4 regions of the Marvinbryantia formatexigens DSM 14469 genome follow, and region 4 is predicted to be linked to each of the others. Evidence: riboswitches for the same ligand, from Rfam matches in the RefSeq annotation. Region 4 holds a riboswitch; each other region holds the start of a gene.
The links. Region 4 has a riboswitch for cobalamin ahead of NQ534_RS19375 (complex I 24 kDa subunit family protein). Riboswitches for the same ligand answer to the same signal wherever they lie in the genome.

Region 1 (7,828 bases), 1.7 Mb from region 4:
AATGGCTGCTGTCTCCTGCGTCTGCAAGCAGCCGCATAGACATCAGTCCATTTTCGCTCTTTTCCTAAAATCAAGCCGTGCTCACCTCGATTCCGCTTCGCTTCATCTCGGTCGCGGGCTCCGCCCTATGAAAATGGCTGTTGTCTCCTGCGTCTGCAGGCAGCCGCATAGACATCAGTCCATTTTCTCTCTTTTCCCGAAATCAAGCCGTGCTCACCTCGATTCCGCTTCGCTCCATCTCGGTCGCGGGCTCCGCCCTATGAAAATGGCTGCTGTCTCCTGCGTCTGCAAGCAGCCGCATAGACATCAGTCCATTTTCGCACGGCTTGATTTTTGCGCGAACATGGCATATATGACGACCGGAGCACCGAAGATTGCCGTCACGGAGCTGATGGACAGCTCGGTGGGGGCAAATACTGTCCGGGCGATCATGTCACAGAAAAGACAGAAGACTGCGCCGCCCAGGAAGCACGCCGGAATCACCAGAATCGGCTTTGCTGTTTTCATCAGACTTTTGACAAGATGCGGAACCGCAATACCCACGAAAGAAATCGGTCCGGCAAAGGCAGTAACGCAGGCGGACAAAAGACTGGAGAGCAAAATCAGCTGTATGCGGAACGCTTTGATATTCACACCCATGTTGCGGGCATAGACCTCGCCGAGCTGGTATGCCCCGATCGGTTTCGACATCAAAAAGGTGATAGCCAGCGCTGCAAAAACCACCACCGCCATCACAGAAATATTGTCCCAGCTCATGCCGGAAAAGCTGCCCATCGACCAGTTGTGCAGATTCACGATATTGGAATCATCCGCAAAAGTCACCACGAAATCCGTAACTGCGGAACAGATATAGCCGATCATGACGCCGCCGATTACCAGCATAGACATACTGTTTACCTTTCTGGAAATCAACAGAATAAAGCCCATCGAAATCATAGAACCGGCAAACGCCGCCAGAATCAGTATCTGCGACCCGGCTACAAGCCCTTTGCCAAGGAGGTAAATCATCACGAGGGAAACCACCAGCTTCGCGCCGGAGGAAATGCCCAGCACGAAGGGACCGGCAATCGGGTTGTTAAAAAACGTCTGCAGCAGAAAACCGGACACGGAAAGCGCGCCTCCCAGGATAATCGCCGCCAGAATACGCGGCAGGCGGATTTCCCAGACAATATTGTACGCAGTATCCTCCCCTGTCCGGTGCACAATAATATCGTAGACTTCTTTTACCGACAGATGAATACTGCCGGAGTTAATATTCCAGAAAAAGAGCACAGCGAGCAGAACAAACAATAAAATAAACGAAATCTGATACCGGATATAAGATTTATGCTTCATGCTTTCCGCGCTCCTTACCGCTGTTAAAACAAATCCTGTCTGCCCATGCCGGACAGACGCCATTCTTCCAAGGCAGAGCAGCCTGCCCGGACTGTTACATTATTTCAGCCTGTGCATATACGTAAATTCATCCGCTCCCGTCTCGCTCGTGAGCATCGTATGAATATCGGCAATCATGGTACCAAGTCCCATCGTCTCCTGGAAAAGATTCTTCCCGGTGCAGTAAACATTCCCGTTCTGTACCGCCTTAAAATCCTTCAGCAGACTGCTTTTGGCAAACAATTCATCCAGCGTATACAGCTCTCCGTCGATCGTGCTGTTGTAAATCAGATAATCGGCATCCTTTGCCTTCGCGTAAAATTCCTCCATCTGCATATTCATGGTGGAAAGCGCATTATCAGAATCACCCAGATCGTCAAAAATATATTTTCCGCCCGCCAGCTCAATCATCTTCGCCACATAATCGCCGCTTTTACGCACATTTGCATAGCCGCTGGAGCTGATGTAGAAAAATGCCACCGTTTTCCCGGTATTCTCCTGCGCAAGCACTTCCTCCAGCTTTTCCGCCTGCTCGGAAAACAGCGTATCCGCCAGCTCCTCTTTTCCAAGGAGCACCGCGTACAGCTTCAGCCACTCCGTCCTGCCAAGTGGATGCGTCTCGTAGCTAGAACGCTCCACCAGCACCGGAATGCCAAATTCCTCCAGCTTTTCCTTTACCTCCGGCGTGTGATAAATCATGGTGGATTCCACCGCCAGGTCACAGTTCTTCGATAAAATCAGCTCATAATCCGGCGCACTGTATTTTCCGGCATAGACAATATTACCATTTTCCATTTCCTCGCGCGCCTTCTCCACGTACCAGCCGGAAGCGTCTGTGCCCGACAGGCTGATGGCGTCCGTGCCGTCCAGCGCACAGAACAGGTCCATCGCCGAGGTGGCGACAAGATAAATATTCTGAAGAGGCTTCTGAATGACCACAATATCCTCATCCAGATTTTCCGGAACCGGTTTATCCTCCGGAACAACAAGAAAACGGCCGCTCTCCCTGATTGTAATCAGGGCATAGCCGCCCTCATAATAGTCCACTGAAAACTGCTCTGCATAAAGAAGCTCCATACTGCTCTCTTTCTTCATGCTTCCAAAATCCGGCGCCGTATCAGACGGCTCTGCCGCGCACACCGCAGCGGCGCAGCAGAGCAGAAAAAACACTGATAGCAGGAACGTCCGGAAAAAAACAATCGTTCTTTTCATTATTCCGCCTTTTCAATCGTCGATGAATCAAAATACAGGGTATACTCAATCTCGTGCGGCGTGCTCATGGCAATCGTATCCGCAACCACCGGCATTTTCCAGTCGAAGCCCGTCACCGGAATTTCAAACGTAGAATGCTCTTCCATCGTAACCGGCTCAAGCTTTTCATCATTTACGATCATGTAATCGTAGGAATTGCTGCTCCAGATAATCGTAGCCGTAGCCTTGCCGTCCGCCACCGTCAGCGTTGCAGGAGATTCCACCGTAGCCCTGCCGGAGCCGCCCTCCAGCCCGACTTCAATCTGATAGCTGCCGTCCTCCAGGTTCAAATCCTCCAGCGATGTAATGGTGCCCTCCGCAAATGCTTCCTGCGGCAGGGAATCTGCCCGGAATACCAGCGTACGGTCATACCATTTTTCCTTCTTTTTACTGAATGCAGCGCAGTCAACGCCCATATCCAGCGCTTCCACCGGAACCTCGAAGGTGTGCTTTCCGTCCTCTGTTTCCACAAACGGTATGTACTCCTCCTCCGATGCGGCAACGGCTTCCTCGCCGGTGCCCATGTACAGGTACAGATAACCGGTACCGCCCATTGTCATGACGGCTGTCATTTTTCCGTCCGCCACCGTCAGCTCGCATTCCTCAATGCTGAACATGGAGGAGCTGGAATCCACTTTGATACTGTACACGCCGTCCACAAGACTGTCTGCATAAACCGGCGTCATGTCTTCCGTCACAATATCCTCGACCGGCGCCATTTCATCCTTCGACGCCACCTGGCTTTCTGTGCCGCTCTCTGCCGCCACTGAGACCGCTTCCGTCGTTACCTCTGTTTCCGTTTCCTCTGCGCACGCCAGTGCGCTCATCATGCCGGCTGCGAATACCGCAGCCAGCACTGTTGCTTTAAACTTTTTCATTCAAATATGCCTCTTTTCATAAATGGTGACGCCTGCATCAGCAGACATGTCCGTTTATTCAGCAAGACTGTCAATCGCCTTCTGTGCATGTGCAACCAGAAGCTCCTGGATTGCCGGCATCTCTCCCAGACCCTTCAGATTGCAGGTTACTTCATAGCCAGCATCCTCAAAAGTCTTCTTCCATGCGCCTTCCTCGTCGCCTGCCATATCGTTGTTTGCGTGGTCGCCCGCAACAATCATCAGCGGCTGAAGAACTACCTTTTTATATTCACCTGCCTGTACTGCTGCCAGTACATCATCCAGCGACGGAGTTGCTTCTACTGTACCTACAAAGTAGTTTGCATAGCCTGCCGCTGTCAGCTTCTCCTGCATGGTTGCATAAATCTGGTTGGATTCTGCCTCCGTGCCATGTCCCATGAACACGATTGCGGTCTCGCCGTCATCCTGTGCCTTTGTGTCCTCTGTAATCGCACTGATTACAGTGTCGTAGTCCTCGTCGGTAGTCAGAAGCGGATCGCCTACCACAACCTGCTCAAATTCCTCTGCATACTGTGCAAGCTCATCAATCACATCGTTATACTCCAGACCATTCATCAGATGTGTCGGCTGTACAACCAGCGTCTTTACGCCGTTGTCGATTGCTCTGTTCAGCGCTTCGCCAAAGTTATCAATTACTTCGCCGTCACGATTTTTTACATGGTCGATGATAATCTGTGCTGTGAAGCCTCTTCTTACGGAGTAATCCGGGAATGCTTCTTCCATCGCGTTCTCGATAGCGCCGATGGTTGCCACACGGTTGTCATTGTAGCTTGTACCGAAGCTTACTACCAGCAGCTCCTTCTCGCCAATCTCATCCTGGTTTCTCGGATTGTCCTTGGAAGCATCGCCGGTCTCATAGTTTTCTTCGTCCTCTGCTTCTTCCTCCGCAGCCTCAGTCGTATCCTCTGCTGCAGCTTCGGTCGCCTCTTCCGATACAGCCTCTGTAGCTGCTTCCTCTGCCTGTACACCTACAGCGCCCATCATTAAGGTTGCTGCTCCAACTCCTGCTGCCAGCAATTTCCACAATCTGTTTTTCATGTTCTTATCCTCCTTAATTTTTCAGACAAAGCAGTCCGCTCTGTCTCTGATGTATGTAAATTTTTGCATCAGCAATATCCGTGACGCCGGTTCAGAAATTCTGAATCCACAGGGCGTTTCTGCCCGGACGTCGTCTCCATTTCGGCACGGAAGAAGGAACATGCACAACCGCAAAAATCTGCTTTCCGCTCTTTCTTATCCGGCAGAAATCTGCGAAAATCTCTCACAAAATAAAAAATCTTTTACCTGGATAAGTAAAAGATTCGTGCGGCTGCAGAACATGCAAAACGGTACAATCAATTACTCGTGATTCGGACCGGTATCCCTGGTCCCGTACCAGCAGCAGGCAGGTTTCCTGACTTGCAGATCATCACACAGAAACTGCCTTCCCGGTTTCCCAGTGGCTGCGCCGACGCGCTTTGTTCTGCACTCCCTGCATACAGTGACGAGATCGTACAGGATTTTCACCTGTTTCCCTTTTAACAAAAGTACGGCGATGCCGTTCTCTGCACCTGTTGCATTGCTCTATGAAGTTATATACATCATATCACCCTTTTTTCAAAAGTACAAGTATTTTATAAATATTGATTTAATAGTATTTTTATCCTGTTATTACGCTTGCCAGTATCCCCAATATATGATACAGTGTTGCTGTTCACTCTGTTCCGGTAACCTTTGCAGATCCATTTTATATTTGCTTCGCAAATGGGATTTGCTCACACCTGAATCATGTTTTTACGCCTCAACCCCACAGGAGGAATCTATGAAGCATTCTGACATCACGCCCCTGAAAGAAAACCGGCTGCACGGCACCGCCGCTTTTCCCTGCGCCTGTTATCAGGCGGACAGCGCCGCCTCTCCCGCCGGTACGCCGTTTCTGGCAAAGCACCACTGGCATGAGGAGCTGGAGATTATTTATTTTGAACAGGGCTGTTTTCATCTGGAAATCAATATGGAAAAATATGAAATTGAAGAAGAGTGCTTTTGTCTGATAAAAAGCGGAGACCTCCATTACATTTATTCAGAAAAAGATTACCGGGAAATGGCGTTCGTCTTTTCCCTGTCCATGCTGCGCGCTTTTGCCGCAGACCCGGTGCAGGAAAAGCTTGTGCAGCCGCTTGCAGAAGGCTCATTATCGCTTCCCGGACTGATTTATCGCCAAAATCCCTGCTTCGTCATTCTGAAACGCGAATTTCTGCAGATTGCGGACGCCGCCGGGCTTCCCTCCGGCGCTTCCAACCTCCGCAGCCAGTATCGTGTGAGCAGCCTCCCGCAGTATATGCGCGCAAAGGCGTCGCTTTTAAATATTTTCGCCGCCTTTTCCGAGCAGAATCTCCTTGCTGTCTCCCAGATGCCCGCAGACAGGCGGGTAGACACCGTCAAAAAAACGCTCTCCTACATGCAGGAACACATGACCGAAAAAGTTACCATGCAGGAGCTTGCCGCCCAGGCAAACATGAACGAGCAGTATTTCTGCCGCTTCTTCAAAAAAATCATCGGCAGACCGCCAATTACCTATTTAAATGAGATGCGTATCCGGTATGCCTGCCGTCTTCTGAAAGAAACCGACCATTCTGTAACGGAAATCGCCCTGGAAAGCGGCTTCAATAATCTGGGCAACTTTATGCGTACCTTCCGGCTGGTGTGCGGGTGTACGCCCCTGCAATACCGGAAAGGGCTTTAGAAAGTCAATATTTCGTAATTTTTAGTCATATTTGCAGAAGATTTTTTCCGGCTCTGGAATTATACTGTATCCAGCCTGTAAGAGCCGGGGCGCAGTTACTGTTTACTCCGTTCACAGTAACGGAGCGCATTCGGTCTGAATTACCCGGAAGGAGGATTTGATTATGCAGAAAAAATGGTGGCATGGAAAGGTTGCCTATCAGATTTACCCGAAGAGCTTTTATGATACCAACGGGGACGGTATCGGAGACCTTCGCGGAATTATTGAAAAACTTGATTACTTAAAGGAGCTTGGCGTGGATATCGTCTGGATTTCCCCCTGCTTCTGCTCCCCGCTGGCAGACCAGGGCTACGACATTTCCGATTATTACAATATCGACCCGCGCTTCGGAACGCTGGCGGACATGGATGAGCTGATTGCCGAAGCCAAAAAACGCGATATGTATATCGTGCTTGATCTGGTCGTAAACCACTGCTCCGATGAGCACGAATGGTTCCAGAAGGCGCTTGCCGACCCGGACGGTCCTTACGGAAAATATTTTTATATCGAAGAATGCAAAGACGGAAAGCTGCCGTGCAACTGGCGTTCTTATTTTGGCGGTCCGGTATGGGAAAAGATTCCCGGAACCGACAAATATTACCTGCATGTATTTCACAAAAAGCAGCCGGATTTAAACTGGGAAAACCCCGAAGTGCGCCATGAAATCTACAAAATGATTAACTGGTGGCTGGACAGGGGCGTTGCCGGCTTCCGTATCGATGCGATTATCAATATCAAAAAAGCGCTGCCCTTTAAGGATTATCCGGTTGACCGCGAGGACGGGCTTTCCTCGATTCACTATATGCTGGAGGACGCGCAGGGTGTACTCGATTTCCTGCACGAAATGGCAGACAACACCTTTAAGCCCCACAACGCCTTTTCCGTCGGCGAGGTCTTCAACGAAAAACAGGAGGAGCTGCCGGATTTCATCGGCGATAACGGCTGCTTTTCCACCATGTTCGACTTTAACGAGACCATCTTCGGCGGCAGTCCGAAGGGTTGGTACGACAGCCGCCTGATTACGCCGGATGATTTTAAGCACTGCTGCTTCGAGAGCCAGCGCAAGGTAGAAAACATCGGTTTTCTTTCGAATATTATTGAAAACCACGACGAGCCCCGCGGCGTCAGCCGCTACATTCCGGAAGGCGACTGCTGCGAGACGAGCAAAAAAATGCTCGGAACTATTTCCTTTATGCTGAAGGGTCTGCCCTTCCTCTACCAGGGGCAGGAGCTTGGCATGGAAAATCTGACATTCACTTCGATTGACGAAGTGGACGACATCAGCACGCTCGACGAATACCAGGTTGCCTTAGATGCCGGGCTTTCTCCGGAGGAAGCACTGAAAACGGTCAACCGCCTGAGCCGTGACAACGCCCGCACTCCGTTCCAGTGGAACGACAGCGAAAATGCCGGATTCACCAGCGGTACGCCCTGGCTGCGCGTGAATCCAAATTACACAAAGATCAATGCTGCCGAACAGACGCAGCGCGAAGATTCCGTACTGAATTATTATAAAAAGCTGACA
Region 2 (7,828 bases), 1.4 Mb from region 4:
ACATCGATAACCGCAAGATGTCCAAATCCCTGGGCAACTTCTTTACGGTGCGCGAGATCAGTGAAAAATATGATCTGCAGGTGCTGCGCTTCTTTATGCTCAGCGCGCATTACCGCAGCCCGCTTAATTTCAGCGCGGAATTGATGGAGGCGGCGGGAAATGGTCTGAACCGTATCGTTAATGCGGTGGAAAATCTGAAATTCCTTGCGGGCAATGCGTCACAGGAGACGCTCACGGAGCCGGAGGCTGAGACGCAGAAGGCGCTTGCGGAATATGAGAAGAAATTTGATGACGCGATGGATGATGATTTCAACACGGCGGATGCGATTTCAGCGATTTTTGAGCTGGTAAAATTTGCCAATACCAATGTGACGGAGGACAGCTCGAAGGCGCTCGCGGAAGCGGTGAAGGATAAAATTGTGGAGCTTTCCGACATCCTTGGTCTGATTGTGGAGAAAAAGGAAGAGATGCTGGATGCGGAGATTGAGGCTCTGATTGAGGAACGCCAGGCGGCAAGAAAGGCGAAAAACTTTGCGCGCGCCGACGAAATCCGCGATATTCTGCTAGGAAAGGGCATTATCCTAAAGGATACCAGAGAAGGTGTAAAATGGAAGAGAGCGTAGATTTTCTTGCGTATCTTGAAGAAAAATTAGAGCTGCCGGAGGTGGATCTGCGGGAATATTCCCCGCTGGTGCTGGCATATATCGGGGATGATATTTTTGATCTGGTTATCCGCACGATGCTTGTCCGTCAGCATAACTGCCAGGTGCAGAAGCTGCACAAAAAGGCAAGTATGCTGGTGAAAGCCTCCGCCCAGGCGGAAATGATCGAGGAAATCATGCCGCTTCTGACAGAGGAGGAGCTTGCCATTTACCGGCGGGGACACAATGCAAAGCCGCACACAAAGGCGAAAAACGCCACCCATTCCGATTACCACAAAGCGACCGGGCTGGAGGCGCTGATGGGGTATCTGTATCTGAAAAAGGATATGAGACGGATTGTGGACCTTATGCGGGCGGGACTGCAGACAGAAAAGGGCGGTCCGGAAGCAGGTCCGGATGGCGGCACAGAGTAGCAGCAGGGCGGTCTGCCTGGTATATGATATTATGCAGAGAAGCGGCGCGGTGGTTTGCCTGGTATATGATATTACGAAGAGAAGCGGCAGGGCAGTTAGCCGGGCATATCACGCAGATGAATGTCAGGGCAATCTGCCTGCAGCTTTATGGAAATTATACATGTGAGGGAAGCATATGAGATATGAAGAACTGACGATAGAGGGAAGAAATGCGGTGATTGAGGCGTTCCGTTCCGGGAAAACCATTGACAAGCTGTTCGTGCTGGACGGCTGCCAGGACGGTCCGGTGCGCACGATTATCCGGGAAGCGAAGAAGCATGACACCCTTCTGCAATTTGTGACGAAAGAGCGTCTGGACCAGATGAGTGAGACAGGCAGTCACCAGGGTGTGATTGCTTATGCGGCCGCGTATGAATATGCGGAAGTGGATGATATTCTGAAAATCGCAGAGGAAAAAGGCGAGGCGCCATTTCTGATCCTGCTGGACGGCATCGAGGATCCGCACAATCTGGGCGCGATTATCCGAACGGCAAATCTGGCGGGCGCACACGGCGTGATTATTCCAAAGCGTCGGGCTGCCGGGCTGACGGCGACCGTGGCGAAAACCTCGGCGGGAGCCTTAAACTATACGCCGGTGGCGAAGGTGACTAACCTTGCCAAAACCATTGAGGAGCTGAAACAGAAGGGCATCTGGTTCGTGTGTGCCGATATGAACGGCACGCCGATGTATGATCTGGACTTAAAGGGTCCCATCGGGCTTGTGATCGGCAGCGAAGGCGAGGGCGTCAGCCGTCTTGTGAAAGAAAAATGCGATTTCACAGCCTCCATACCGATGAAGGGAGACATCGACTCCCTCAACGCATCGGTGGCGGCTGGCGTGATGGCATACGAGATCGTCCGCCAGAGACGATAAATCTGTCGGATGATATATGCATCATTGAATGACAGACAAAAATCCTCATCGAAAGATGGGGATTTTTTGCTGCTATGTATACGACAAAAACGTGATCGTAGAATTTCTTGATAAGGAGTGGAGGTTTGAGTATAATAGTATCTGGATATGTATATCGTTTGCAGGATTGCGGGAAGGAGGCGGGTGATTTTGGATGATGTTTTTGATCTGACACAATTTGATGAGTATAGAGAAGACAACAGGCGGGAGGTAAAAGCGGCAGAGGGCGGCTTGCCCCAGAGCCTGTGGGATACTTACTCCGCTATGGCAAATACCTATGGCGGGGTTATCATATGTGGTGTGAAGGAACGGAAGGACGGATCGTGAAGTAAAGCCGGTTTTTGTCAATGGGGATATGTTCAAAGGCTCTTTTAAAAGGAATAATGAGGGCGATTATCATTGCACGGAGGCGGAAGTAAAGGCAATGCTCCGTGACCAGACCCGCCTGACTTCTGATATGAAAGTGCTGCTGAATCTGGAACTTTCCGATTTTGACCAGGAATCCGTAAAGAGTTACAGGGTGTGGTTCGCAACCAGGCATCCTGACCATGCGTGGACGAAATTGCCGGATGGGGAGTTCCTCGAAATGATTGGCGCTGCCAGTGATGACTGTAAGGATAGGGCACTCCATCCCACCTGTGCCGGACTTCTCATGTTCGGGAAAGAATATAAGATTACAAGGGAGTACCCAGCGTATTTCCTGGACTATAGAGACCATGCAGATCCTTCTGTCCGCTGGACGGATCGGATTCAGTCACAGTCGCCGGACTGGTCTGGAAATGTATTTGATTTTTTCACCCAGGTTTCCAGGAAGCTGCTCCGGCTGCTGAAAGTTCCGTTTAAACTTGTCGATATGGTTCGTGTAGATGAGACCCCAATGCACGATGCGGTCAGGGAAGCATTGGTAAACTGTCTTGTAAATGCAGATTACTTTCTCACCCGTGGTGTTGTGATTGACAGCTATGCTGACAAGATCATCATTAAAAATCCGGGGACGAGTATTGTGGGAAAACGGCAGATGCTTCGCGGCGGCGATTCAGAACCCCGCAATGCAAACATTATGAAGATGTTTAATCTGATTGGGTATGGTGAACACGCAGGCAGCGGTGTGCCAGACATATTTTCAGTGTGGGAAGATGCCGGATATATAGAACCTACGATCGAGGAGTATTTTGGCGAAGATGGACCAAGCAAGACAGTGGTCACATTGCCATTGGTGGAGAAAGGTTCGGTCCTTTTAGGAGAAGAATCAGAAAAAAGACCAGAAAAAGGACCAGAAACCACAAAAAAAGAGAGTGAGATTAAAAGGAGGACAGCTGCTGTATATGAATTAATTGCAAATGACCCATCGTTTTCACGTGCTGAAATTAGTCGGAGACTGCAATTGTCCGATAAACAGGCAAAATTGGCCATAGAGATATTAAAAGAACGCGGACGAATTCACAGAGAAGGTTCTGCCCGGAAAGAAAAATGGATTATAACTGGCGAATGACGTCAGATATTTCGAAGAAACCAGAAAGGGCGCTTACAATTGTGTGAAGAAAGGGGCTGTGAAAAAAGAACGCTTTTAGGCAAAAAATTTAAAAATAAAATTGGCTTGAATATAGATGCCGCAGCCACATAAAATAAAGTTGTGATTGTATTTTGCGGGAGAATCTTGTAAAATGTAATTAGAAAAGCTGTGCATCAGCGGTGGGTTGACACCTAAAATCTGATACGTTTTCCGAACGCAGGTGTCGGAGGTTGACAGGCAACGGAAAAACCTGTTATTATCTAGACGTAGGTGCAGGAGGTTGGCAGACAACAGAAAAATCAATCATGAGAAGGGAATGATCGGTGCTGCGGCGCAGACATTCCCTTTTCTAAACACTTTTATGAAAAATGTCTGGACAGGCGTTTGACGGAAAAGGATTTTTCTTTTTCAAAGGATGGCTCCCCGGTTCAGAAAGTATATGCGATTATCTCTAAAGAATATAAGGAAGAAAAATATTCGGTTCTTGAAAAACTGGATAAAGGAATAACACTGGAAAACAGTTTTTTTTCAGAGGATATTGAGTGCCTGTTGGAAAGAAAAACACTGTGTAGTATTATATAGGAACTGTCTGTAAAGGAAATATACGGAAACAGCGAATCGGCTTCCCGTAGTCTGCCCGTTTTTTATAAAAATAAAAAGTCCGATAAGCATCGGACTTTACAAAAGCTGATGACGGGACTCGGACCCGTGACCTCCTCACTACCAATGAGGTGCGCTACCACCTGTGCCACATCAGCCTGCGCGATTACTCGCTACAGTATGAAATGTTACCATACTCTCACGCGATTGTCAAGCAAAAGATTTGTATTTTTGTATTTCAAAAAATGAAAAAATAACTTCCACTGCAGGGGGAAATATGTGGGTACTTTTTCATTTTAGATGCGCCGTTACGTTTTGAGAATAAGCTTTACAGACGAATGCATTCATGTTATGATAAGTTTGTTAAAAATAAAACACAAAAAAGTTCCGGTGAAGGACATAGATGGAGAAAATCTGTCCGTCATCGGATGAAAAGGGAATGCGGTGAGAATCCGCAGCAGCCCTCGCTACTGTGTAGGGGACGAATTATCAAAGCCACTGATGCGTTGCCATTGGGAAGGTGATAAGGAGGAGGAACCAAAGCCAGGAGACCTGCTTTTTTGTGAGGTATGTATTATTTTCGATGGGAAAATAGATGCATTTGCTGAAGCGGGAAATCATAAGGCGTGCTGTTTTCATCGGGAGACAGTACGCCTTTTTTGATTCTCTTTTCACATATCCGTAATCTGCCCATCATCAAAAAGGAGGACAAAGGATGAAAAAAGCAGCCGGTATATTTATGGCTCTGACAATGTGCGCTACGATATGCACAGGATACCGGCAGGAAGCAAAAGCAGAAGAAACATCAGGAAACCATGTTGAAAATCTGGTTATCGGTACTACGGCTGAAAACAATGTATTTAATGCCCTGACCCAGACGGATGCCTTCGGCAGAATGAATTATAACGGATTTACGCAGGGAGATTTCGTGTACCGTGACGCAAATAATGAATTGCAGCCGTATTTCTTTAAGTCCTTTGAAATATCAGAGGATGGAAAGCAGATTGATTTCACATTCCCGTTGGATGCGGTATGGCATGACGGAGAACCGGTGACAAAAGACGATATTGAATTTACATTTGAATACATGCGGGACGTAAAAAAAGTTGGAAGCTTACAGAATCTGGAGCGGATTGAATTTACGGGCGAGGACAGCGCATCGCTGATTTTCTCGGAACCGGATGCCTACTACTGGATTAATTCCACCTGCAATAATAATGCCTGCGTGTATCCAAAGCATATCTGGGAAGGCGTAGAAGACTATTCATCCGTTACCGGACCGGAAGCTGCCATCGGCTGCGGACCTTACAAGCTGGTATCGGTGGATACGGATGCCCAGACTTCTTATTATGAAGCGGTTTCGGAGAATGCAATCCTTGGCGAGCTGACAGTCGACAGCGTGACTGTACAGAGCTATTCGGATGAATCGACCCTGATGATGGCTATGATGAACGGGGAAATTGACGCTATGTACAATTACGCGAACCCGATTGATGCACCTGTGATTGATACGGTAAAAGGGACAGCGGATATTGATCTGGGAGAGAGTCCTTTCAGCGGATGCTATCAGCTGGAATATGGAAAAGACCGTGCACCGGGCAATGACGAGGCATTCCGGAAGGCAGTGAGTACCGCGCTGAATTATGAACTGCTTGCGTCCACCATTAACGGCGAATATGGTACGGTTCCCGGAACCGGAATTATTCCGCCTACCTGCAAAGGCTATGACGAGACGCTCCCGATGCTTGAATATGATGCGGAGAAAGCAATGGAGATGCTTGATGAAGCCGGATATGTGGATATCGACGGGGACGGCTACCGTGAAATGCCGGATGGAAGCGCGATGGATCTGGCTGTCACGCCGCAGTACAGCTCCAGCATGGACCTTAGAATGCGTATTGCGGAAGTAATCATGCAGAGCCTCGATAAAGTAGGCATTAAGAACCATATGGACAATGACAGCATTACAAACAGTGAGGTCTGGGAAGCAAATATGACAGCAGGAGATTATGATCTGTCTATCACCCTGACGACATCCGGTATGGCATCTTACAGCACCGCATTCCGTTATTTCATGGGCGAGCTCCGGGAAGGAGAATCCTCCTGGATCTGGGGAACCGTTCATGATCCGGAATATAACGAAGCATATTATGCAATGACCGGCGCGACCTCGGACGAGGTTTACATCGAAAACTGCAAGATACTGCAGAAATATATGTCAGATACCAGAGCAGCTCAGGCTCTGTGCTGGGAGACGGCGTTCTTCCCGTATCGCACGGATAAATATGAGGGCTGGACCAACTACCCGTCCTGGGGAGTAATTAACAACACCACCTGGTTTGAGCTTACAACAAAATAGTCAGAAAACGGGGCGCTGCCAGAGTCGCAGCGCCCTGACTGTATGAGCCGAAGGAGAGAGTATTTTGCAAAAACACATACTGAAAAAAACAGTGATTGCCCTGGCAACCATTTATCTGATTATTACAATCAGCTTTGTACTGGTACATATTATGCCCGGCGATCCGATTATTCATCTGATTGGACAGGAAGAATACTATTACCTTCTGGATAATGATCCGGCTTATCTGGAGACACTGATTGAAAAGTACGGACTGAATGACAGTCTCCAGATGCAATATGTAAAATATTTAAAAAGCATTGTCACTTTAGACTTCGGGATTGCCTATTCCAACCAGAAGCCCGTCGTAGAAAATGTACTGAGTGCTTCTAAGTGGACCCTGATGCTTTCCGTACCGGTCTGGATTCTGGGAGGCATCATCGGAGCTGTTCTCGGCGTACTGGCCGGGTGGAGACCCGGAAAACTGTTTGACCGGATTATGACGCCGGTCTTTCTTGTATTGAACACGATGCCCTCAAACTGTTTAAGTCTCCTGCTTCTAATGGTTTTTTCCTATAAGCTGCGTATCTTTCCGATTAACGGCATGGTGTCGGCAGGGACACAGGGCATTGACCGTGTTTTAAGCATTCTTGAGCATATGTGCCTGCCACTGATTATTCTGCTGATATTCCGTATATCCGGCGATTTTATGCTGATGAAAAGCGCGGTTTCACAGATAAGAAACGAAGAGTATATTCTGACGGCCAGGTCAAAGGGGCTTCCCGGAAAGAATGTACTGTTTCTCCATGTCATGAAAAATGCGATGGTTCCGTATCTGACTTCCTTTTTAATGCAGATGGGGAATCTGTTGTCAGGCTCCATGATTGTAGAAGTAGTTTTCGGATGGAAGGGTATGGGGATGCTGATGTACAATGCGGTTCAGAACCGGGACTTTCCCACGGCGCAGTTCTGCTTTCTGCTCTCAGCCGTATGTGTAGTTGGAAGCAATCTTCTCAGCGATATTGTAAATGCGGCAGTTGACCCCAGAATCAAAACAGGAGGTGCCTATGAAGCGTAAAAAGAAAAGAAACCCGGCAATGACGGCAGGGCTTCTGATTATTGGATTTTTCCTGCTGGTCGCTATTTTTGCGCCGTTTATTGCGCCATATGATCCAAATGAAATGATGATCAGTTATCTCCCGCCTTCCAGGGAACATCTTCTGGGAACCAATGACGTAGGACAGGATATTTTTTCAGAGATGATTTACGGAACCAGAGTATCACTGTATATCGGCATTTTCGCGGCATTTATTGTGACGGGAGTGGGAACGGTGCTTGCATTGATTTCCG
Region 3 (7,828 bases), 890 kb from region 4:
CGCATTCGCATAGCCCGCTGTATTGTTTGCGGAGGTGCTGTACCAGTTCTCACGCAGATAGTTCTCCGGGTCGCCGGTGTTTGCAACCAGCACGTTCCAGATCAGAAGATCATACTGTCCGGAATCACGGCGATCAAGCATCGTCTCGTAGGACACGCAGTCAAGCTTGATGTTAATACCGATTTCCTTCAGGCTCGCCTGTGCCGCCTGCGCGTAAACGCCCAGCTCTGCACGGCTGTCATAATATACGAAGGTCAGCTCCAGCGGCTCGCCCTCCGGCGTCTCCACATAGCCGTCCCCGTTGCTGTCCACGTAACCGGCATCCGCCAGAAGCTGCTTTGCGCCCTCCGGGTCATAAGCATTTGCGTCGTTCAGTTCGTCATAACCATAATCCAGTGTCGGCGGAACCGGAGCCTTTGCCGGGGTAGCGCCGCCCTCCAGAAGCACGCTTGTGTAGGTCTCCTTGTCAAGACCGCGCAGCAGCGCCTGACGGAGCGCCAGATCACCCAGCGCGCCGTTCTGGTTCATAAATGCATAGGTGGAGCGCAGGGATTCCAGAGACTGGATGGTGTAAGCATCGTTGCCGTCAAATTCAAATACGTTTTCTGTCTTCAGATTATATGCCACGTCGATCTCGCCGGACTGCAGCGCCATCGAACGGGTCGTCTGGTCGCCGATGATGCGCAGCGTCACGCTGTCATTCGGCACCTCACCGTCCCAATAATACTCGTTGCGCACCACAACCGTATCACCCGACGGGTCGAAGGACTGGAAAGCATAGGGACCTGTGCAGACAGGACCGGACATGGCAATATTGGAGTTGTCAATGCTGGTGTCCATAATCAGGAACAGCGGGTCCGCAAGGCAGCCTGCCATGTTTGCGTTTGCTCTGTTCAGATTGAAAATCAGATTCTGCCCGTCTACCTCAACGCTTGCCACATCAAAGAATTCCGGCACACGGTTGGACATTTCAAAGGTTCTCTCCAGAGAAGCCTTCACCAGCTCCGGCGTCATATCATTGCCGTTGGAGAACTTCACGCCCTCGCGGATGGTAAAGGTCCATGTTTTTCCGTCCTCGCTGTTGCTCCACTCTGTCGCCAGACACGGAACCATGTTGCCCTCCTCGTCAAATTTTGTCAGACCCTGTCCGACGCCGTAACGGGAGATTACCCAGCTGAAATACTGCTCCGTCGGCTCCAGCGTATCTGCAAAGCTGGTCACGCCGATGGTCATCGTGCCTGCTGCGGAAACCACCGCGCCCGCCGCCATTACGGCTGCGCCGACTGCCACTGCCGCCGCTAATTTTTTCATCTTTCTTACCTTCATTTGTTCTTCCTCCTCTAATTTTCCTGTCTCGGATCCAGAATGTCACGGATGCTGTCGCCGAGCATATTAAACACAACTACTACAATTACAATGGCGATACCAGGCGCGATCATCAGCCACGGAGCTTTCGCCATATAGGTTCTTCCTTCGTTCAGCATCAGTCCCCATTCCGGTGTGGGCGCCACCGCGCCAAAACCGAGGAAGGAGAGCGATGCCAGCTCCAGCATCATCGTTCCCATATCCGCCGCCGCTGTCACCGTCATGGTCGTCAGCATGTTGGGAAGGATGTGCCTCCACAAAATTTTTGCCGTACTGGTACCGTTTACCACAGCAGCCTCCACGTACAGATTCCGTTTCAGCTTTAAAACCATACTGCGCGCCAGACGGGCATATTTGGGCCAGCTCACCGCCGTAATGGCGATAACGCCGTTTCGGAGGCTCGCACCCAGCATACCGGCAATCGCGATCGCAAGAATCATTCCCGGAAAGGAGATCATCATATCGGCAACGCGCATGATGACCTGGTCGATCCAGCCGCCGAAATAGCCCGCGATAATACCCAGCACCGTTCCCGTAACGAAAATCGTCGCCACCAGAATCAGCGTATATACCAGAGAGGTTCTGGTGCCGTAGATTACCCTGGAGAGCAGATCTCTTCCCAGCTTATCGGCGCCCAGCGGATATTCCTTGCAGGGAGCCTTCAGGGAATCCGTCATAACAGCCTCCAGCGGGTCCTTCGGCGCGATCCAGGGAGCGAAAATCGCTACGCCCGCGATAGCCAGCGCCAGAATAAAGAAAATGGTAAACTGTTTATGCTCCAGAAAAAAGTTCTTCTTTTTCATGTTCAGTTGACCTCCTTGATTCTTGGGTCGAGCCAGGTATAGGACAGATCAACCAGAATATTAATCGCCATATACAGCACCGCGATCACCAGCACATATCCCTGCACCATCGGATAGTCGCGGCAGGAAATCGCTTTGATCGCCATGCTTCCCATACCAGGCCAGTTGTAGATAATCTCCACGACTGCCGTACCTCCAAGGAGAGAGCCAAGGGACAGTCCCAGCAGGGTAACGATGGGCAGCATGGCGTTGGGCAGCACATGCTTCCAGAGAATCGCCCCCTCCTTAATTCCTCTCATTCTGGCGCCTGTTACATAGTCCTGCCGCAGCTCCTCCAGAACAGCGTTGCGCACCTGTCTGGTATACTTGGAGGACATGGACATCGCCAGTGTGACCGCCGGCAGAATCATCGCCTTAAAGTCCGTCGTACCGCCCGCCACGTTTACCCAGCGCAGCTGCACGCCGAAAATGCTCAGAAGCACAAGACCGATCCAGAAGCTCGGAATAGATACGCCCATAAAGGTGATGCCGCGTATCAGATAGTCCGGCCACTTGTTCTGATAAACTGCCGAGAGGATTCCGCAGGGAATCGAAAATACAATCATCAGAAGAAGCGCAAACAGCGATAGCTTCATGGTTGGCCAGAAGCACTTCATCAGCTTCTCCGCCACCGGAATCTTAAAAGCATAGGAATTGCCCATGTCCCCGGTGAGGACGCCCTTCAGCCAGTTTCCATACTGCACCAGAAACGGCTGGTCGAGTCCCAGCTCATGCCTGGTCTGCTCCAGCAGCTCCGGCGTCGGCAGGTTTCCGCACTCTGTCAGCATGATTTCCGCCGGGTCGCCGGGGGAAAGATAGGTGAGCGCAAAGGTGAAAAAGGTGACGCCAAACAGGACTACCAGAATCTGCAGAAGCCTTTTTCCAATTTGTTTCTTTGACATTGTTTCTCCTTCCTACATTTCCCGTTTTAAAACAAAACAGCCGCAGAAAAAGTTTTTCTCTTCCCGCGGCACCGCAAATATGTATCATATCTGAATGTAAGGCATGACAGCCTGCGCATTTTTGCGCAAAATTTCCCTGCTGCGCAGAAATTAGCTCTCACTAAGTTCCCGCCTGCAAAAATGCCCGTATCACAGACTGATACGGGCATAATTTCACACACAAATTACCTGCTGCTTCTTATCGACCGTAAGAATCAAACGAAAAACAATCGCAAGCAGTTCTCCTGACTTAAGTTCATCGCCCAAAAGCGCCTTCCCAGATCTTCTTTATCAAAATCCAGTGACATAAATGCTCTCAGACTCGCTATCACAGTGACGGGATCGTACCGGACTTGCACCGGTTTCTCTATTAATCCTTGCGGAACTTGCAACGGCTGGCTTCAAACCAGCAAATGTTATTTAATTTTACGTCATACATTATAGTCCAATATTTTTCACTTGTCCAGAAGAATGCAAAAATTTTTCAGGTTTTTTCCTCTATTCCCCGGTAAACGCCTGCGCGATCGGCGAATCCGCCGGCAGCACAATCGTTTTGTTTTCCCCGGTCATGGAAGCCTTCAGCGCGTCCAGACTTCTCACATAAGAATAGAAGTCGGTCTTGTCCTCATCCGAGTAGGCGTCCGCCAGAATCCTCATGTACTCCGCCTCGCCTTCCGCGACCAGGATCTCGCCCTGCCGCTTTGCATCGGAAATCTGGATCGCGACCTCCTTGTCCGTGGTATTGCGGATGACTTTGGCTTCCGAATTTCCTTCCGCTGTGTAGGTCGCCGCAATGTTGTTGCGCTCGGAAATCATACGCTCGTAAACGGAAGCCTTATTGTCGTCCGGCAGGTCGAGCTGCTTCATGTCAAATTCCAGCAGCTCAATACCGTACTGCGTCAGATTGTCCCCCACGCTCGTCATCACCGCTTCGGAAAGCTTTCCGTTGCGTCCGCTGATTACCTCATCCTGTGACAGGCTGCCGATGGTATTTTTGGTGGCATTGTACACCGCTGTATTGATACGGTTCTCGGCATTCGATATCGACGAGTTCAGCGACTGCGCGAATTTCAGCGGGTCGCTGATGCGCCAGAGCACGTAGCTGTCGCTGATCATGGTTTTCTTTTCCTTCGTAATGACGTCCGACGGCGTCAGATCGTACAAAAGAGTCTGCTTGGGCAGCGTGGAAACATTCTGCACAAAAGGCACCTTGAAGCTGACGCCCTCCTGGTCCACCACTTTTACCACCTTGCCGAACTGCCGGATAAGCTTGTATTCGTCTTTGTTTGTCACCACGAGGGAGGAACCAAGCAGAACCACTGCCAGAACCGCTCCCGCCGCTGCCGCAATAGCTGTTTTCTTCATAGTTATCTTCCTCCTGTCTCTGTTTCCGCTTCTGTCTGCGCGCTCTCCCGCGCTGCTGCCGCGTCTTCCCCGGTAAAGGAATCCAGCGGCAGTACCTTCTGTACGCCGTCTCCGCTGTCGATCACGACCTTCATGCCCGGCAGCACCTCCTCCATCGTTTCATAGAACATACGCTGCTTGGTGACCACCGGATTTTTGCGGTATTCCTCGTACATGGCGTTGAATCTCGCCACCTGCGCTTCCGCCTCGTTGATGCGCGTCTGCTTCTGCGCTTCCGCTTCCTTGATAATCTGGTCCGCCTCTGCCTCCGCCTCCGGAAGCTGCTCGTTGCGGTATTTGTTCGCGTTATTCAGCGCAGTCTCTTTGCCCTGCTTCGCATTCTCCACTTCCTTGAATGCCTGGATAACCTCCGCTGTCGGCGGCTCGGAATCCTGCATGGAAATGTTCACGAGCTGGATGCCGATATCCTGTTCCTCCAGTTTCTGCGTAATCATGTCTTTGATTTTCGACTGGATTTCCCCTTTTCCCGTGGTCAGCACATCGTCCACCTGATAGCTGCCGACCACCGTGCGGATGGAGCTCTGGGCGATATTTTTCAGAATAGCCTCCGGCTCGCCCGCCGCGTACAGATACTGCACCGGCTCCGTAATCCGGTATTCCACGAAAAAGTCTACATTAATAAAATTGTAGTCCGAGGTAATCATGAGGCTCTCGTCCTCCACGTTCTCGTTCGTCGCCAGGTCATAGCCGATCGGAAAGCCCTGTATCGTCGTATTTACCTTGTATACCGACTGAATCAGCGGAATCTTGAAATGCAGTCCGGTCTCCGGCACCGCCTTCGGTTTTCCCATCGTCACCAGGACTGCCTGCTCCTCCTCGCCAATCTGATAAAAGGAATCGCCCGCGAATACCGCCACCAGTATCACAGCGGCAGCAGCCGCAATGCCAATCTTGACTGCTCCCTTCCCCTTTTTGCCTTTTCTTCTCTTCTGTTCATTTTTCTTCAGCTCCTCCGGTTCCCCCGTCCAGTCGCCTTCGTTTCTGAATTCTGTCATACCTTTTCCTCCCGTATGTGCATTTGTCTGCGGTTCCAAAGAGAAGGGAGCTTTCCGCGCTCATCCCGGCAAAGCGACTTGTTTCACAAAAAGCTTCAGAATCATTTTCTGTGTAAAAAAAGACTTTCATTTCAGTGTATACCCTGAAACAAAAGTCTCGCTATTTGCTCACATGAGGCGGATAATAATATCGTTCTGACGCCGCATGTACCATCTGATTCGACTGTACGATGTAAGCTACTCCCTTTTCTTTGATATTTTTTTAACACATTTTTGTGCGTTTGTCAATATATTTCTTCAAAATTATTCGCTTTTTCCTGCATTGATGTCTGAAAATATTTTCCATTTTTCAAAAGAGCACAAACCTTTTGCGTACCACTGGCAGTTTTTGCAGGAGCCGGTAAAGATTTCCTCCGTAAGCTTCTGCGCCGCCAGTTTTTTCAGCCTGCGGTAAGTATAGACCTGTCCCTGCTCTATGCCAAGCGCTTCCGCCAGCGCGGCGTCTTTCTTCTCCACCTGCATTCCGCTCGTCCGGCAGGTGTTTTCCGCCGTCAGATTCGGGCAGCCTGCGCAGATGATATCCGGCGCGCAGACCGCATTCAAAGGTTCATCCTGATGCGCCTCCAGCATTCCAATCATGTTCTCCATATTTCTGCAGAAGCCGTCGCTGTATCCGTATCCTACAAACAGCGGGATGCACAGCAGATGATGAATGCGCAGCCTGAGACTACATTCCATAAGCCAGGTTCGCCGCAGAAAGTCCTCTGCGCACCGCCAGCGCCACGAAATATGCCAGCACTACCGAGATAATGTCCTTTACCAGGTACGGTACGGAAACCGCCAGCGCCGCCGGAACAAACTCCATTTCCATCACCGCCATAAACTGGAAGATGCCGAGCAGATGGCAGATTGCCAGCCCCGCCGCGCTTAATACCACGAGGAGGATTTTATTTTTCTGCTTCATTCCCAGCCCGCACAGAATCACCATAAACAGAAAGCCCCAGATGAAACCGCCGGTCATGCCGACCAGCTTGTCCGCGCCGCCGCTGAAATTTGCAAATACCGGAACGCCCACCGCGCCGAGCAGTATGTAGACCGCTGTCGCCGCCGTCCCCATTTTCCAGCCGAGCACATACGCCGTCAGCGCCACCGCAAAGGTCTGCAGCGTCACCGGAACACCGGACGGCATCGGAATCGCTATCTGCGAAAGTACCGCCAGCACCGCTACAAACATGCCGGTAAAAACTACATTTCTTGTTGAAATTCTTTTTTTGTTTTCCATAATCACGCTCTCCTCATCTTGTCAGAAACTCTCTCCGCCCGGAGTCCTTCCGGCGGCGGAAGAATTGTAAACCATTTCTTTATTATTTGTTTACATTGCGATTGTACACAAAGAGCGCCCGATTGTCAACTATATTTTTTCATTCAGTTTACAATTTTCAGTTTTTACTTTGTTTGCTTTTCTTTAAGAGTTTTTTTCGAATTCAAACAACATTTGGACACAAACCTGTCCTATACTAAAAACATCAAATGAAGCCGACGCGGTGTACGGCGCGTCTGCATCAAACCGGCTTCGACAAACAACAATCTTCCTTTTCCCAAAGCCATTGCGGGACGGAAGTTTACATACATTATATCCTCTAAATGTTTACGGCACCGGCAGATTTTATCTGCTGGTGCCGTAAATATTTCTGTACGCCCTCTATTCATTCATTTTCAGTTCTTCGCAGATATCCGCCTTCTGTATTTTCCGCATGGTCAGAGCAATGGTTCCCGATACAATCACAAATACGCCCGCCGCGGCAAGCCCGATCGCCGCCCACGGAATACGGAATACCGTATCCGCTCCCACATGGAGCACCAGATACACCAGATAGCTGACGCCCGTTGCCAGGATAGCTCCCGGCAGGATGGAGTGCAGCGTATACAGAATACTCTCGAAGCACATCTTTTTTTTCAGACCGCGCCCCGACATTCCCATCGAGCGCAGCATCGCAAACTCCCGGCGGCGAAGCAGCAGATTGGTGGAAATCGTGTTGAACGCATTTGCCGCCGCCACCAGCGTCAGCAGCGTCACAAACCCAAAGGACAGGATATCCATCGCCATCAGAAAGCTTCTGTCCTGCTCGTACTGCGCCGCCAGATTGAGCAGCGTCTGCTCGCTGACATCCGGCAGCCCCATCTCTTTCCCGTCCTCCTCCAGCTTCTCATACAGAGTCCGGTAATCGCTGCACATGATTGAAAAACGTTCGGAGAATCC
Region 4 (7,828 bases):
CCTTACAAGCTGAACACTTAATACAGATATTTGGATCAATATGATAGCATTCCCTGCGGACGCCGGTGATCGCTCCGACCGGACAGTTTTTCGCGCATTTTCCGCAGCCCTTGCAATATTCCGGGTTGATGACAAACCGGCGCATCGCCTGGCAGACCTTCGCCCGGCATTTTTTATCCACGATATGCTCCTCATATTCCTTCCGGAAGGTACGTAAGGTACTGAGCACCGGAAGCGGCGCGCTCTTTCCAAGACCGCACAGCGCCATGTCCTTTACCATACCGGCAAGCTCCTCCAGACGGTCCAGATCCTCTAATTCGCCCTTCCCCGCCACGATTTTTTCCAGGATTTCCAGCATACGCTTGGTACCCTCGCGGCACGGCACGCATTTTCCGCAGGATTCCCGCTGCGTAAAGCTCATGAAGAATCTCGCCACCTCGACCATACAGGTGTGGTCGTCCATAACAACCAGACCGCCGCTGCCGACGATCGCGCCGTATTTTTTGATGGATTCAAAGTCGAGCGGCACATCCAGATGCTGCTCCGTCAGACAGCCGCCGGACGGTCCGCCGATCTGCACTGCCTTAAAGGTGCCGCCGTCCTTCATACCGCCGCCGATATCAAAGATAATCTGGCGCAGCGTCGTGCCCATCGGCACCTCGATCAGACCGGTATTCTGGATGGAGCCCGTCAGGGAGAAGGTCTTTGTCCCCGGCGTGCCCTCCGTTCCGATACTGCGGTACCAGTCTGCACCCTCCAGTACGATCTTCGGGACATTTGCATAAGTTTCCACGTTATTTAATACCGTCGGCTTCGCCCAGAGCCCTTTTTCCACGGTACGCGGCGGCTTGACACGCGGCATTCCGCGATTTCCCTCTATGGAAGCCGTCAGCGCGCTGCCCTCGCCGCACACAAAGGCGCCGGCGCCCCGGTTAATATGCATGTGGAAGGAAAAGTCTGTGCCAAGGATATTATCGCCAAGCATATGCCTTGCCTCCAGCTCCGCGATCGCGTGCTTCAGCCGCGCGACTGACATCGGATATTCCGCGCGCACATAGATATAACCATTTTCCGAGCCGACCGCATAGCCTGCGATCATCATGCCCTCGATCAGCTTGTACGGGTCTCCCTCCATGACGGAGCCGTCCATGAAAGCGCCGGGATCCCCCTCGTCGCCGTTGCACACCACGTAACGCTCTTTTTCCGCCTGGCGCGCAACCTGCTTCCATTTTCTTCCGGTCGGGAAGCCGCCGCCCCCGCGCCCGCGCAGCCCGGATTTGTCGACCACGTCGACCACTTCGTCCGGCGTCATCTCAAACAGTGCCTTCTGGAACGCCGAAAAGCCGCCGCCCGCCAGATATTCATCGAAAGATTCCGCGTCAAATTTGCCGCAGTTTTCCAGAACGATGCGCGTCTGCTTTGCAATAAACGGAATTTCGTCCGGGCTTCTGTAGGAAATGCCGCCCTGCTTATACAGCAGGCTCTCTATTACGTCATCTCCCTTTACCGATCGCTCAAAAATCTCCCGGCAGTCCGAAAGCTGCACCTTCGTGTACTGCACTACCTGGTCGCCCTTCTGGATGCGCACCAGCGGGCCGAGCTCGCAGACGCCCTGGCAGCCGGTCTTTTTGATGCCGACATGCTCACCCTGTCCGTGCGGGGCGAAATCAATCCGGATACCCGGCTCGTCCTTTGCAATTTTCAGAAATTCCTCATATATTTTCTGGGAACCGGTCGCGATGCAGCCGGTGCCGGAACAGACGAGAATCCGGCAGTCATAAGAGGCAAGCTCCTGTTTTGCGGCTTCGCCCGCCTGAATCAAAGCTTCTCTGTTTTCAATCATGCTGGTCACCTCTCAATTCCCGTATTAAATCGATTGCTTTTTCCGGTGTCATTTTCGGATGCACGTCCTCATTTACCATCACAGTCGGGGCAAGCCCGCATGCGCCGAGACAGGAAACCGTCTCCACGGTAAACAGCATATCGTCGGTTGTATGCTTTTTGGCGCTCAGTCCCAGCTCCTTCTGGAAAGCCTCCAGGATCGGCGCCGATTTGCGCACATGGCACGCCGTTCCGTCGCATACCTTAATGATGTATTTCCCTTTTGGCTCAAAAGAAAAGTTTTCATAAAAGGTTGCGACGCTGAACGCCTTCGCTTCCGTGATGCCGATCTGCCCCGCCACATAAGTGAGCAGCTCTCCCGGCAGATAACGGTACACCCCCTGGATATCCTGCATAATCGGAATCAGGGAAGCTGGTTTTTTACCATAGAACGCGATGATTTCATCCGCTTTCTGATAAAAAGTCTGGTCTAGCATCTTTTGTCCTCCTTTGTTGTTATAGAAAACCTGCACAATATGTTTTTCTTCATCATATCATTTTATGTTCAAAATTACAATAAATGATATATATTTAACGGCATGGACATTTTATTAACAAAGAGGCGACGCTCTTTCGCCTGCCAGTCCTTCTGTGATGCGGCTTTTATGCGCAGGCATTTTTGTTTTTTCTGAAACGAAAAAAATCCCGGCAGGTAAGCCCTGCCGGGAACCCATTCCGTATTCTGCAGAAATGTCAGCTATTCTGCATCGGACGGTATGAAGGAGGTATTATGTTGTGTATTCTCCTTGCTCTGAGATTTCCAAAAAATCAAGTAACTGTTCACCCATACAGTCACATTCACAAACCGCGAAGCGGCTTGGTTGGATGCTGCGCTATAACCAGGAGCACATCTCATATATCAAGCAGGTTTCCTGACTTACAGGTCTGCGCTCGCTCCGCCTTCTCGCGTCATGGGTGACGCAATGACATATTGGAGTCCGCTCTCTGAACACAGTGACCGGTTCGCTTGGGATTCTCACCCAATTCCCTCTTCAAAACAGTATGTATGACTGCTCTGCACTTGATACAGCAATTATCAATTACACAACTATAGTATAGTGCGCCTGTGTATGTTTGTCAATCACTTTTTCTGCTCTCATCCAGCATACGGTTACTTCCAGGTTACTGAAAACGGAGTGAATAGTAACTACTGCCAGTTTTTCCACTCTTCCGGAATTTCATTAATATCGAATTCATAATCAAACAAAATAGAGCCTGCATCTGTGGTTCCAATCTGCGCGCCATGAATAGTTCCGTCCGTGTCCTTAAACAGCCATGTCCCGGACGGGGAGAGATACGACTGTTTTCTGCCCGGATACGTATAGTTTATCCACTCTTGCGGCGCCGCCGCCAGTGAATCTTCAATATCATAGTCATACACCGGCGTTCCGCCTTCTCCCAGATTAAGCTGAGGACCGTGGATTGTTCCATCCTCATCCCGGAATAGCGGCTTGCGACTGACCGTCTCTGCAACCCGCTGCGAATACTCTGTCTGCTCTGAGTACTCTGTCTGCTGCAAATGCTCAGTCTGCACAGATACGTATTTTTCTGATGCGACAGCTTCTGTCTCCTTCTCTATCTTCGCCTCACCATTCAGATTAAATACAAAAGTTCCGTCCTGCAGATCACAGCCGCCGCTTATAAACATCATTCCCATTATCAATCCCGTTGCCATTATTCTTTTCATAATCTACGCTTCCCCCCTGTTTTTTTACATGTCACGCGAAATCCATCCGGTGTCTTTTCAGCAGTAATCCGTACAGCATGCAAATTTAAAATTTTTCTGGCAAGATACAAACCAATTCCGAGATGCTTTTCTGCAGATGCAGTGCGCTTTCCCCGATAAAAAATATCAAAAGCACGCTGTACATCCTCCTCCTGTACGGACGCACAGGTATTTTCTATCCGGCATCCCTGTGCATCCGTGACGATCTTAATGATACCGCCCCTGTCGCAATAGCTGACGGCATTGTCAATCAGATTGGCAAATGCCTTCTCCAGATATTTGTTATCGCCTTCCAGTTCAAACACTTCCTGCATGGAAAATTGCAGAGATACCCCTTTTTCTTCTATCAGCGGTCCGAATTTTCCCAGTTGTTTCCGCAGAAGATTGTTCACGGAAATCATTTCTTTCTGCAGCACCAGATGCTGTGATTCCAATCTTGCAGCTCCGATAATGTCTGCAACCATACTGTCCATTACCTCCGTCTGTCCGATAATCTGCTGCAAATAATAGTCTTTTTTCTCTGCCACGGTATTTTCCTGCAGATTTTCTGCAAAACCGCGAATAATCCCAAGGGGCGTCTTCATTTCATGGGCCATCGCATTGATAAAATCACGCTGGTTTTCTTCCAGCCTTGACCGTCGCTCTTCGTTTTTGTGAACGACAAACATCACTGCCGTCATACAGGCGGTCATCAAAAGAAAACCTGCCAGATAGACATATTTCATATAATCCATCGCTGCTGCCCAGGGTCTGCACTCGCTGAGCAGGGTAAGGTCACAGGTACGATTTCCGATAGAAACCGTATAATCTTCTTTAAAGCGCGGTTGAAATGCTTCGGAGCTCATGCGCACCTTTTCACTGAAAGAACCGTAGTAGTTTTCCAGGTCTTCCGGCACCGTATGCTGCAGATAATCGCTGTTTTTCCAGCGCTTCCAGTCTCTGTAGCCATAGGTCAGCCCCGGAAATACAAGGCTTATCTGCCTTGTGCCCACCGTCATTTCTTCGGCGTCCCGGCTCTCCCATTCCCATACAACCTCACTGCCGGTCTGCACATAGCTTACCGCATCATTTTTATCGTCCGAATATGAAATTTCTGATTTCGAACCGGTAAATGGGTCCTGCTCTCCATCCTCAATGCTTATATCTGTTTGCCAGAATACTCTCTGAACAAAAAGGCCAAGCAAACTGCCGTCTTCCTCTGCTATCTTTCCCAGAAAACGATATTTTTCCGGTTTGTGAGCGCGAAGCTCTTCCTGCCTTTCCAGTGCATACCGTGCCAGTCGGTCAATTTCTTCCTCCGAAAAAAATGAAGATAGCGAAAAAACATTTTGAGCTCCCAGCCTGTAATCCTGATAGTTCTGCACTGCGCTGGCATACTGGCTCCGTACTGCAATTTTGCCTTCCTTATCATAAAAAACCGCCGCATATTGCTGATATTTGGAATGAAGAAGTACAGTTGATACCAGATATTGGTATGACGCTTCTTTTCCTTTCACAGCTTCTTCCATATCTTCTCCGCTGTCTTCTTCTGCATTTCCCAGCGTTTCTATCACTTCTGTCAGACTGCTTAATTGCGTTTGAAAGCTGTGCTCAAATTCATTCAGATATTTCCCCTTCACAAGAAATGTGCATGCCAGCATAATTGTCAAATATAGTATTATGAATCCCGCTGCAACAAACGCCTGCCATCTTTTTCCCGACCTCATGGAATCACCTCCATCCGGTAGCCGGACTTTCTGATCGTCCGGATCATGCTTCCGCTTTTTCCCAGAAGTTTCCGAAGCTTTTTTATATGGTTGTCTACAACGCGCTCATTTCCATCAAAATCATATCCCCAGAAGCGAATCAGCAGCTGTTCACGGCTAAATATGCGTTTGGGGTTTTCCAGAAAAAACAAAAGCAGCTCATATTCTTTTGGAGGCAGCTCACATCGCTCTTCGCCGGACCACACCTCATGTGTACGCACATCGACTTCGATGTCTCCTGCACGAATCCGCCTGCCTGCAGAACTGCCATGCATTCTCCCAATGAGTGCAGTCACTTTCGCATATAATACCGGCAGTGAAAATGGTTTTGTCACATAATCATCCGCACCCATTGCGTAGCCATTTAATTCGTCCTCTTCCTGTACGCGCGCCGTGATGAAAATAACCGGGACATCACTGATTTCCCGTATTTTCCGGCAGATAGTAAATCCGTTCTCTCCCGGAAGCATAACATCCAGAAGAATTAACTGATAGGAATTTGTCTGTATTTTTTCCAGCACTTCCTCTCCGTCATCTGTCACCCTCACCTGCCAGCCCTTGCTTTCAAAATAATCGGAAATAATCTCCTGCAGACGCCGATCATCCTCCACAACCAAAAGCTTCTGATCCATCTCACCAATTTCCTTCCCACCTGCTCTTTATTTACAATATAGCATAAAATTATATCCTTTTTGTATCCTTTGCGGCAAACAAATGCTTTTTCCGTGCACTAAAACGTCCTCCGGACGTTCCTGCCGTATGAATGGCAGCAAAAACGCCGTGCAGACTGCTGCACCTGCAGTCAACACGGCAGTAACCATTACTATAACTGATGCAGTATAGAAACAGCCAGAAGACACTGTGCCGCCAGGATAAGCGGCATCCCGACCGTAAACTTATGTTTCTGCGTTTTGTGGTGAAACACATACATGCCAAGCAGCGCTCCCGCGGAGCCGCCCGCCGCTGCAAGCAGAAATAATCTGCGCTCCGGCACGCGCCATTTTCCTTTTACCGCCCGGTATTTATCCAGTCCGAATGTGCCAAAAGCGAGCAGATTGACAGCGGCAAGATAGATAAGAACAATATAATTCAGCATTCCGTTTTTCCTCCCGTGCAGACTTTTGCGATGCAGATGCGGATGCGCGCCGCCGGATTCATTCTCTGCCGGAAGCGCGCATCCGTCTTTTACTATACCGGATTTCCGGGATGCTGTAAAGGAAAAGTTCTGTTCCGAAAAAAGCAGGAATCCGGGAAAGCGGATTGGAAACGGCTCTGCAAACAGCTCTTATTCAAATACAATTTCTTTATGATACAGCGCCATTTCCTCCAGAAGCGTCCTGTTATCCGCACCTTCGCCGGACAGGAGCCGTCCTTTTATGCTCATGAAGTCCTCATAGTCGCAGATATATACATCTATCCGGCTGATTTCCTGCCCCTGCACCGCAAAGGTATTCGTAGAACTGCCGGAACCATAGGGAAGCCGCTTTCCGTTTTCATCCAGAGCCGTCAGGAAATATCCCATTCCGGAGGGAGAAGAGCTCTCCGACGGACTCTGCATTTCTACGACAATCTCAAACGGCGTTTTCGTAACCCTGGTCACGCCAAGTCCGCTCTCATCGAAATCATTGATTTCCAGCACCTGTGAATCAGCCGTATTTTTTGATACTCCAAAGGTGAAATCCCATTCGCCCTCCTTCCACCAGTTTTCGTAGCGGTTCGGGAATATTCCTGCATCCGGATAAAGCTCGTCATACTTCCGCTGCTGCTCTTCAAATAGCTGGTGCTCAATCTGTTTTTCTTCCTCCGTGAAATTCTCATAGTCATCGATATCCAGACCATGCTCCGCTAGAGCAGCATTATATTTATATTCATCTACCAGCTCCTGCGGCATTGCCGGAAGGGAGGCCTCCGCCAGGTCGGCAACGACCTTATCAAATTTCAGCGTGACAGAAAAATCCTCCGGAACCTCATAATAAGCTGTGTAATCTTTTATGTCCGGTCCGCCGGCAGATGCTATTACAGAAGCACTCAGCACATCCGTGCCAAGAATTTCTCTCAGCCGGTCATATACATCGGACGCCGCAGTATCCAGCTCCTCTCTGCTGATGCCAAGCTTCTCCGCAAAGAAATCATTCCGTGCTTCAAAATACTCGTCCTGGACAGATTCTGTGGTATAGACCAGGTCAAAGCGCATAACTCCGGCAAAGGTATGCTCATCCGTCAGTCTTCCTTCTACAGGCTCAGTAATGGGGACTGCTTCCGGATAGTAGTCTGTAAGAAGCGTGCCGTTCCTCAGATACAGGTAGGCATTTCCGTCCTCATCTTTTCTGATGTCGGGGAAGCCTTCCTCCGACCGGACAACCAGCGCCACATTTAAAGACATGTCGTTGCAGTAAACCTCGGAAAGAGTAACCGTAACGCCGTTAAAGGTCTGGCTGTAGCTTTTGTCTGCACCGGTCGCCGCAGCTTCTGCTCC

Region 1: another riboswitch for cobalamin. It lies ahead of NQ534_RS11655 (sirohydrochlorin cobaltochelatase); the one in region 4 lies ahead of NQ534_RS19375 (complex I 24 kDa subunit family protein).
Region 2: another riboswitch for cobalamin. It lies ahead of NQ534_RS12935 (ABC transporter substrate-binding protein); the one in region 4 lies ahead of NQ534_RS19375 (complex I 24 kDa subunit family protein).
Region 3: another riboswitch for cobalamin. It lies ahead of nikB (nickel ABC transporter permease); the one in region 4 lies ahead of NQ534_RS19375 (complex I 24 kDa subunit family protein).

Annotation. Positions count from the first base shown of each region.
Region 1 covers NZ_CP102268.1:2,449,699-2,457,526, reverse strand. Annotated here, with positions in the region: gene NQ534_RS11670 (FecCD family ABC transporter permease) at 307-1,335, opposite strand; gene NQ534_RS11665 (ABC transporter substrate-binding protein) at 1,435-2,586, opposite strand; gene NQ534_RS11660 (hypothetical protein) at 2,586-3,503, opposite strand; gene NQ534_RS11655 (sirohydrochlorin cobaltochelatase) at 3,558-4,580, opposite strand; cobalamin riboswitch at 4,909-5,111, opposite strand; gene NQ534_RS11650 (helix-turn-helix domain-containing protein) at 5,344-6,264, shown strand; gene NQ534_RS11645 (glycoside hydrolase family 13 protein) at 6,428-7,828, shown strand, end outside.
Region 2 covers NZ_CP102268.1:2,751,061-2,758,888, forward strand. Annotated here, with positions in the region: gene cysS (cysteine--tRNA ligase) at 1-623, shown strand, start outside; gene NQ534_RS12905 (Mini-ribonuclease 3) at 608-1,075, shown strand; gene NQ534_RS12910 (hypothetical protein) at 1,099-1,254, shown strand; gene rlmB (23S rRNA (guanosine(2251)-2'-O)-methyltransferase RlmB) at 1,251-1,988, shown strand; gene NQ534_RS12920 (AlbA family DNA-binding domain-containing protein) at 2,178-2,354, shown strand; gene NQ534_RS12925 (DUF8451 domain-containing protein) at 2,383-3,519, shown strand; tRNA gene NQ534_RS12930 (tRNA-Thr) at 4,226-4,298, opposite strand; cobalamin riboswitch at 4,509-4,714, shown strand; gene NQ534_RS12935 (ABC transporter substrate-binding protein) at 4,856-6,499, shown strand; gene NQ534_RS12940 (ABC transporter permease) at 6,564-7,556, shown strand; gene NQ534_RS12945 (ABC transporter permease) at 7,546-7,828, shown strand, end outside.
Region 3 covers NZ_CP102268.1:3,250,828-3,258,655, reverse strand. Annotated here, with positions in the region: gene NQ534_RS15250 (ABC transporter substrate-binding protein) at 1-1,326, opposite strand, end outside; gene nikC (nickel transporter permease) at 1,341-2,168, opposite strand; gene nikB (nickel ABC transporter permease) at 2,171-3,109, opposite strand; cobalamin riboswitch at 3,367-3,553, opposite strand; gene hflC (protease modulator HflC) at 3,647-4,513, opposite strand; gene hflK (FtsH protease activity modulator HflK) at 4,516-5,568, opposite strand; gene NQ534_RS15225 (DUF1284 domain-containing protein) at 5,872-6,306, opposite strand; gene NQ534_RS15220 (biotin transporter BioY) at 6,296-6,850, opposite strand; gene NQ534_RS15215 (ABC transporter permease) at 7,271-7,828, opposite strand, start outside.
Region 4 covers NZ_CP102268.1:4,137,601-4,145,428, reverse strand. Annotated here, with positions in the region: gene NQ534_RS19380 (NADH-ubiquinone oxidoreductase-F iron-sulfur binding region domain-containing protein) at 1-1,843, opposite strand, end outside; gene NQ534_RS19375 (complex I 24 kDa subunit family protein) at 1,836-2,318, opposite strand; cobalamin riboswitch at 2,727-2,921, opposite strand; gene NQ534_RS19370 (hypothetical protein) at 3,029-3,568, opposite strand; gene NQ534_RS19365 (sensor histidine kinase) at 3,565-5,313, opposite strand; gene NQ534_RS19360 (response regulator transcription factor) at 5,310-5,984, opposite strand; gene NQ534_RS19355 (DUF1294 domain-containing protein) at 6,176-6,448, opposite strand; gene NQ534_RS19350 (DUF4179 domain-containing protein) at 6,638-7,828, opposite strand, start outside.